2 regions of the Microbispora sp. H10836 genome follow, and region 1 is predicted to be linked to the other one. Evidence: riboswitches for the same ligand, from Rfam matches in the RefSeq annotation. Region 1 holds a riboswitch; the other holds the start of a gene.
What was found. Region 1 has a riboswitch for S-adenosylmethionine ahead of HHX30_RS33085 (DUF3293 domain-containing protein). Riboswitches for the same ligand answer to the same signal wherever they lie in the genome.

Region 1 (3,201 bases):
TGACCGGCCAGTATCCAGGCCAGCATGCCGAGCGCGTTGGCGAAGTCCGCGAGACGCGACTCGCTCTGCGGCCGGACCAGCTCGACGACGATCCGGCGGGCGAGGATCAGGTCGTCCACGCGGCCAAGGCGGTCGAACTCCTCGCCGAGGCGAATCACCTCGTCGGTCACCGCGTACAGGAGCTCCTCGGCGTCGTCGCTGCCGGGGATCGGCTCGACGTCGGGGGCGCGGGCCGCCAGCGTCTCGATCGACCGGCGCACCTCGGCGTCGAGCAGGTGGGGAGCCAGAGCGCCGAGCCTGGCGCAGGCGTCGAGGAGTTCCATCTACTGGTCTTTCGGGGGGAGGAAGCCGGATAACTGAGATGTAAGGGGTAGGGATCACGACCCTAAGTGGCTGCTGTGAATCAAGTCCACAGAGTTTTGTCACGGTCCAGTGACGGTCGTCCGACGCGCGAGGCCGTACCGGCTGGGAACGCTGGGCCGGATGAACACGACGCGGGCGGCCGCGCCCGCGATTCCGGCGGCCCGGGCGCCATGGCAGGTGTCGCAGCCGAGAGCCGTGTAAAGGCAGGTGCGCCGGTCGTTCCAGTCCGTGCCGACAGCCCTCGACCTGCTGATCCACGGCCCTCCCGGGTTGCGGCAGACCTCGTCCCGGGCCTCGCCGGTCATCACGCAGGGCCGCCGGGGCAGCCGGGTGACGACGACCGGGTCGCCGTCGGCGAGGGGTTCCCCGGTATGGGTGCCGATCGGGGTCAGCAGCCCCGCCGTCCAGCGCAGGACGGCCGGCTGGCCGAAGCGGCGGGCGACCTCCAGCACGAGGCTCTCCTGGGCTCCCACCGCGACCATCGACTGCTCGGCCCAGGCGAACTCCGGATGGTGGCATGCGGCGTCGGTCCGCAGGCGCAGGCCGCGCTCGTGCAGGTCGTCGAGCAGCCGCCTGTGCGCGTCCAGATTGTGGGCCAGGCGTCCCGGCAGGCCGCCCGGGTTCCAGCCCGTCAGCACGTGCGCGACCTCGCCCAGAGGGTGCGGAATCTCGTCGGTGTCCGGCCCGCCGACCGCGGGGCCCACCCGCAGGATGTGGTCGTCCAGCGTGAGGCGGAGCACGGCGCCGGTCCAGGCGGCGGCGATGTCGGGCTGCTCGTCCGGGCGTTCTGCGACGAACAGATCGGCCAGGTCGCGCTCGGGGGCGCCGGGCCGGTGCACGTGCCACCGCAGCTTGCAGTGCGGGCACTGAGCGTAGTACACGCCGGGGAACGCCTCGATGACAGGCTCGCGCGGCCCGATGTTCATGCCGTTGTAGAAGACGCCGCAGCCGGGGCAGTGGGTGCGGCGCAGGGCGTAGGGATCGTTCGGGACGGGCATCACGCACCTCCGGGGCCTGGGACCCCGGTGGCCCGACCGGCCCCGGTGATCCGCCGTTCTCCGCGCGCCACGCGCGGAGCGGGTCGTCACCCGGGGCACCCGCAGCGGGCGGGATGCCGTCCAGCGAGCCGGGGCTTGGCGCTGGAACTCGTGACCCAGGCCGGGACATTAACGACGTACGCGTTGATGGTCAACATCTGGCCAGAAACCGGACTGCCGTGCCGGCATCCGGTCCGGGTCACGAGGCCGATCGCGCCCCTGGACGTTCGTCGGCCGGCAACCTCGCCTCACCGCGCAAGGTGCTCTCCAGGGAAGACCTGGCCGCTGCCGGTCCCGGCAGGGGCAAGCGCGGATCTCCCTGCCCACGGGTAAGGGGGTCCGGAACCACAAGGACCCTCATGACCGCGTCCTGGCACATCTACGGCACCGCCGCCGTCTGTTCGCGGCGGACGTGCTCGCGGCCCTCGGCTTCACCGTCCGTCGCGGAGACGACCTCCTTCGGGCCTGCCTCGGGTGCTGACAGGAGGCTTGTAGGGTGCGGTGCGTGACCGGTGAGACCGATCTGCCCACGCTGCTGACCACGATGCGCCCGCGGCTCAACCCTGGCCGCTACGTGTTCACCACGGTCGACGGCGACGTCCCGCCGGGCGTCAGGCCCGTCGTCACGGTCGCCGAGGAGGAGGGCCTCACACTGGTCCTGCCGCAGCGGGACGCCGACGCGGCAGGACTGACGTACGACTACGTGACGGGCTGGATCACGCTGCGCGTCCACTCGGCACTCGAAGCCGTCGGCCTGACCGCCGCCTTCGCGCAGGCACTCGCCGCCGCGGGCCTGAGCTGCAACGTCGTCGCCGGATTCCACCACGACCACCTCTTCGTGCCGTACGAGCGCGTCGGCGAGGCGGTCGAGGTGCTGGAGGACCTCGCCCGGCGGTCCGCCTGACGACTCACCGGCGGGACCGCGCCCTCCCTGCAGGCGGTCGCAGCATGGGCACCCGTAGCGGAGCACCGGCCAAGCCCGCCCGCGCCCCCAAGGACCCCGAAGCCGCCCCGCCCGGCCTGTTCTGAACCGGTAGCGGCTCTCCCCGACAGCGGTCATAGTTCGAGTGCGCCTCGGCGCATCCGCAGGAACCAGAGCGATTGCCTTGACCAGCAGTATCGGTGAGGGGCAGGGACACTCCTCCCTGCCCACCCGGCGCTGCGAAAGGAGCGAAGGGATGTCAGACCTTCCCCAGGTGATCACCACGAGGGGCAGTGACCGTTACCACGCCGGCGAGGAATGCCCCATGTGGCTGGCCGGCCGGCTCGGCAGCGAAAGCCAGGGCAACCGCCTGCACAACGTCCTGCGGATGTCCGAAGCGGAGGCCCGAGCCGACGGCTGGACGCCCTGTCCCGGCTGTGTCGGCACCGGACACATGTGAGCTGTTAAGCGAGAGGAGTACCTTCTCGGCCTTTTCCCTTCCTGGAGAGGCCGGGATTCCAAGGGCTCGCGAGCGGAGGTAGCCTGCGTGGGTTTCGCTGACACAGAAAGGTCTTTTACGGCACCTTCCTGAGGCCGCCGGATCAGCTCTGTCCCGTGGGTATGCCGCAACCGATGGGAGCCCCCAGCGCCGACGTTCCCGGCTGGCGTGACCTCGCCCAGCATGATCAAGATGAAAGCGCAACACGGTCACGGACTTGATTCCGGTTGGGTCGATATCGGTTTTCCGGCGCCTTTGCCGCTGTGACGTCTTTTATCGGCATAGTAGTTTGCGTTCATGTTCAGCCCATTTGCTGCATGCCGGGCAGCCGCTCTGCGGCCCACGGTCGTCTGGGCGGCCGTCGCCGGGGTCATCGCCGC
Region 2 (3,201 bases), on a different contig from region 1:
GCAGGACCTCGCGGAGCGTTCCCCCCTCCCCGCTCACCTCCGCGGCTCCGTTGGTGTACGTCCGGAGAATCGTCGGAATCCGCACGGAAACGCTCATTGTTCGCTCGCTTTCGTTGCTGCCGATGGGCCTTGTGAAACGCTTTCAGTTGGCGAATGCCGCACGGAACGCGTCGAGAGAGGGACGGATGACGGCGGTGGGGCGGGCGTGCTCGGCCACCGCGTCGAGCGTCTTGAGCCCGTCACCGGTGTTCAGCACCACGGTCTCGGCGTCGGGGTCGAGGCGCCCCTCGCGCACCAGCTTGCGCAGCACGCCGACCGTGACGCCGCCCGCCGTCTCGGCGAAGACGCCCTCGGTCCTGGCCAGCAGGCGGATCGCCTCGACGACCTCCTGGTCGTTCACGTCCTCCACCGCGCCGCCCGTCCGCCGGGCGATGTCGAGCACGTACGGCCCGTCCGCCGGGTTGCCGATCGCCAGCGACTTGGCGATGGTGTTCGGCCTGACCGGCTGCACGACGTCCTGCCCGGACTTGAAGGCCTGGGAGACCGGCGAGCAGCCCTCGGCCTGCGCACCGAAGATCCGGTACGGCCGGTCCTCTACCAGGCCCAGCTTGATCAGCTCGCGGAAGCCCTTGTCGACCTTGGTCAGCTGCGAGCCTGAGGCCACCGGGATGACGATCTGGTCGGGCAGCCGCCAGCCGAGCTGCTCGGCGATCTCGTACGCGAGCGTCTTGGAGCCCTCGGCGTAGAAGGGCCGGAGGTTGACGTTGACGAAGCCCCACTTCTCGCCCAGCTCGTCGCCGATGAGCTCGGAGCAGAAGCGGTTGACCTCGTCGTAGTTGCCGTCGATGGCGACCAGCCGGCCGCCGTACACCGCGGCCATGACGACCTTGGCCGGCTCCAGGTCGGCGGGGATGAACACGCAGGAGTCGAGGCCGGCCCGGGCGGCGGCCGCACTCACCGCGCCGGCGAGGTTGCCGGTGGAGGAGCACGACAGGGTGTGGAAGCCGAAGTTGCGCGCGGCCTCCAGCGCGATCGAGACGACCCGGTCCTTGAAGGAGTGGGTGGGGTTGCCGGAGTCGTCCTTGACGTGCAGCGACCGCAGCCCCAGCTCGGCCGCCAGCCTGTCGGCCTTCACGAGCTTGGTCCAGCCGGGCTGGAGGTTGGGCTTGGCCGCCACGTCGGCGGGGACGGGGAGCAGGGAGCGGTACCGCCAGATGTTCGCCGGGCCGGACGAGATGTCCTCCCGGCGGATCTCGCCGAATTCGTACGCCACCTCAAGGGGGCCGAAACACTCCGTACAGGCGAAAATCGGACCGAGTTCATAAAGAGCGCCGCATTCGCGACACGAAAGACCGGTGGCGGGGCCGAACTCGACGGTGTTCGCGGCGGTGTTAGCGGCAGTGCTGGTGTGCGCCATGAAGCGAGGCCTTTCCCTCATCTTCGCTCGCGACCACCCTGGCCGCGAGCCGGAATTGGCACCTGTCCCGGCCGGGCCTCGTGGACACGAGTTCGACACCGGGGAGGTTGCCGGGGCTTCGCAGGGCCGGTCCCTCCACCCCTCTGGATGAGCATGTTCAGTTGTGGAACCTTTCCGAGAAAGGTCTCTAGCACTGTACCCCGGCGTCCTCGGTGTCCGTTCCGCTGTCTCACATAACGAGACGATTCGTATCAGCCGTATGCTTCGCCGAGGGCGTTCTGCACGTACTTGCGCGCCTGGTGGATACGGGACTTGACCGTCCCGAGGGGGATCTTCAGCTGGTCGGCGACCTGCGAATAGTCGAGCTGGCAGATGTCGCGCAGCACGAGCGCCTGGGCGAGGTCGGGCCGCTCGGCCTCCAGCGCCTCCATCGCGTCGAGCAGATCGAGCCGCGACCCGGCGATGACGCTCACCCGCCGGGGATCGGGCCGCTGATCGGGCAGCTCCTCCGCCTGCTCCGACGAGCGCCGCTTCAGCGAGCGGTAGGTGGTCCTGGCACAGTTCACGGTCACGATGTGCAGCCAGGTGCTGAACTTGGCGCGCCCCTCGAACCTGCCGATGTTGCGTGCCACGGCGAGCAGCGTGTCCTGCGCGGCCTCCTCCGCGTCCTGCCGATACGGTAGAAGCCTCTCGCAGTGCCGCAGCACGTCGGGCTCGATGCGCCGCAGCAGCTCACCGAGCGCGCGATGGTCCCCCTGGGCAGCCGATCGGGCCAGGTCCTCGGTCGTGTCGTCCAGTGCCATGCCGTATCCAGCCCTTCCGCGATCGGTTGACATCCTATTGACGGAGGTCGGCTTTTATTAATCTTCCGGCATGCGCGCCCGCTCTGATCGAGGGACAACCCAGATGAGCAGCACCGTTCTTATCGCGTCCAACAGGGGCCCGGTGTCCTTCACCCTGTCGGAGGACGGCGGCCTGACCATGCGCAGGGGCGGCGGGGGCCTGGTCTCAGGTCTGTCCGAGGTGGTCAGGGACACCGGCGTCCTGTGGGTCTGCGCGGCGCTGTCGGACGGCGACCGGGGCGCGGTGCGTCAGGCGCCCGGCGGCCGGCTCGACCGGGCCTTCGAGACGGGGCCGATCCGCATGCTGGACATCCCGCCCGCAGTCTTCCACCGGGCCTACAACGCCGTGGCCAACTCGACCCTCTGGTTCGTCAACCACCTGCTGTACAACACGCCCTTCTCCCCCGAGTTCGGCACGCGGTTCCGGCGCGAGTGGGAGTCGTACCGCACCTACAACGGCGCCTTCGCGCTGGCCCTGGCCGAGGAGGCGGCGCCCCGGGCGCGCGTCATGGTGCAGGACTACCACCTGACGCTGACCCCGGCGATGCTCCGGGTCGACCGGCCCGACCTGCGCATCGGCCACTTCTCCCACACGCCCTGGGCACCGCCCGAATACTTCGCGCTGCTGCCCGAGGACGTCGCGGCGGAGGTGCTGACCGGCATCCTCGGCGCCGACCACGCGGGATTCCTCACCGCGCGCTGGGCCCGCTCCTTCATGGACTGCTGCGAAGCGCTGCTCGGGGCCCGGGTGGACCACGCCGCCCGTACGGTGACCTACGACGGGCGGATCACCAGGATCGGCGTCCACCCGCTCGGGGTGAACGGCGAGGCGCTGCGGGCCCGGGCGGCCGAGCCGGACGTCGAGTCGCACATGACCGTGATCAGGGACCTCGTGGGCGACCGCAGGCTGATCGTGCGCATCGACCGCACCGAGCTGTCCAA

Region 2: another riboswitch for S-adenosylmethionine. It lies ahead of thrC (threonine synthase); the one in region 1 lies ahead of HHX30_RS33085 (DUF3293 domain-containing protein).

Annotation. Positions count from the first base shown of each region.
Region 1 is NZ_JABBWU010000023.1:124,818-128,018, reverse strand. It holds gene HHX30_RS33090 (tetratricopeptide repeat protein) at 1-323, opposite strand, end outside; gene HHX30_RS33085 (DUF3293 domain-containing protein) at 423-1,361, opposite strand; SAM riboswitch class IV at 1,409-1,517, opposite strand; SAM riboswitch class IV at 1,598-1,716, shown strand; gene HHX30_RS33080 (ACT domain-containing protein) at 1,906-2,304, shown strand; gene HHX30_RS33075 (hypothetical protein) at 2,579-2,782, shown strand; gene HHX30_RS33070 (vanadium-dependent haloperoxidase) at 3,119-3,201, shown strand, end outside.
Region 2 is NZ_JABBWU010000021.1:135,979-139,179, forward strand. It holds gene HHX30_RS31700 (MoaD/ThiS family protein) at 1-97, opposite strand, end outside; gene thrC (threonine synthase) at 143-1,417, opposite strand; SAM riboswitch class I at 1,432-1,571, opposite strand; gene HHX30_RS31710 (RNA polymerase sigma factor) at 1,669-2,220, opposite strand; gene HHX30_RS31715 (trehalose-6-phosphate synthase) at 2,324-3,201, shown strand, end outside.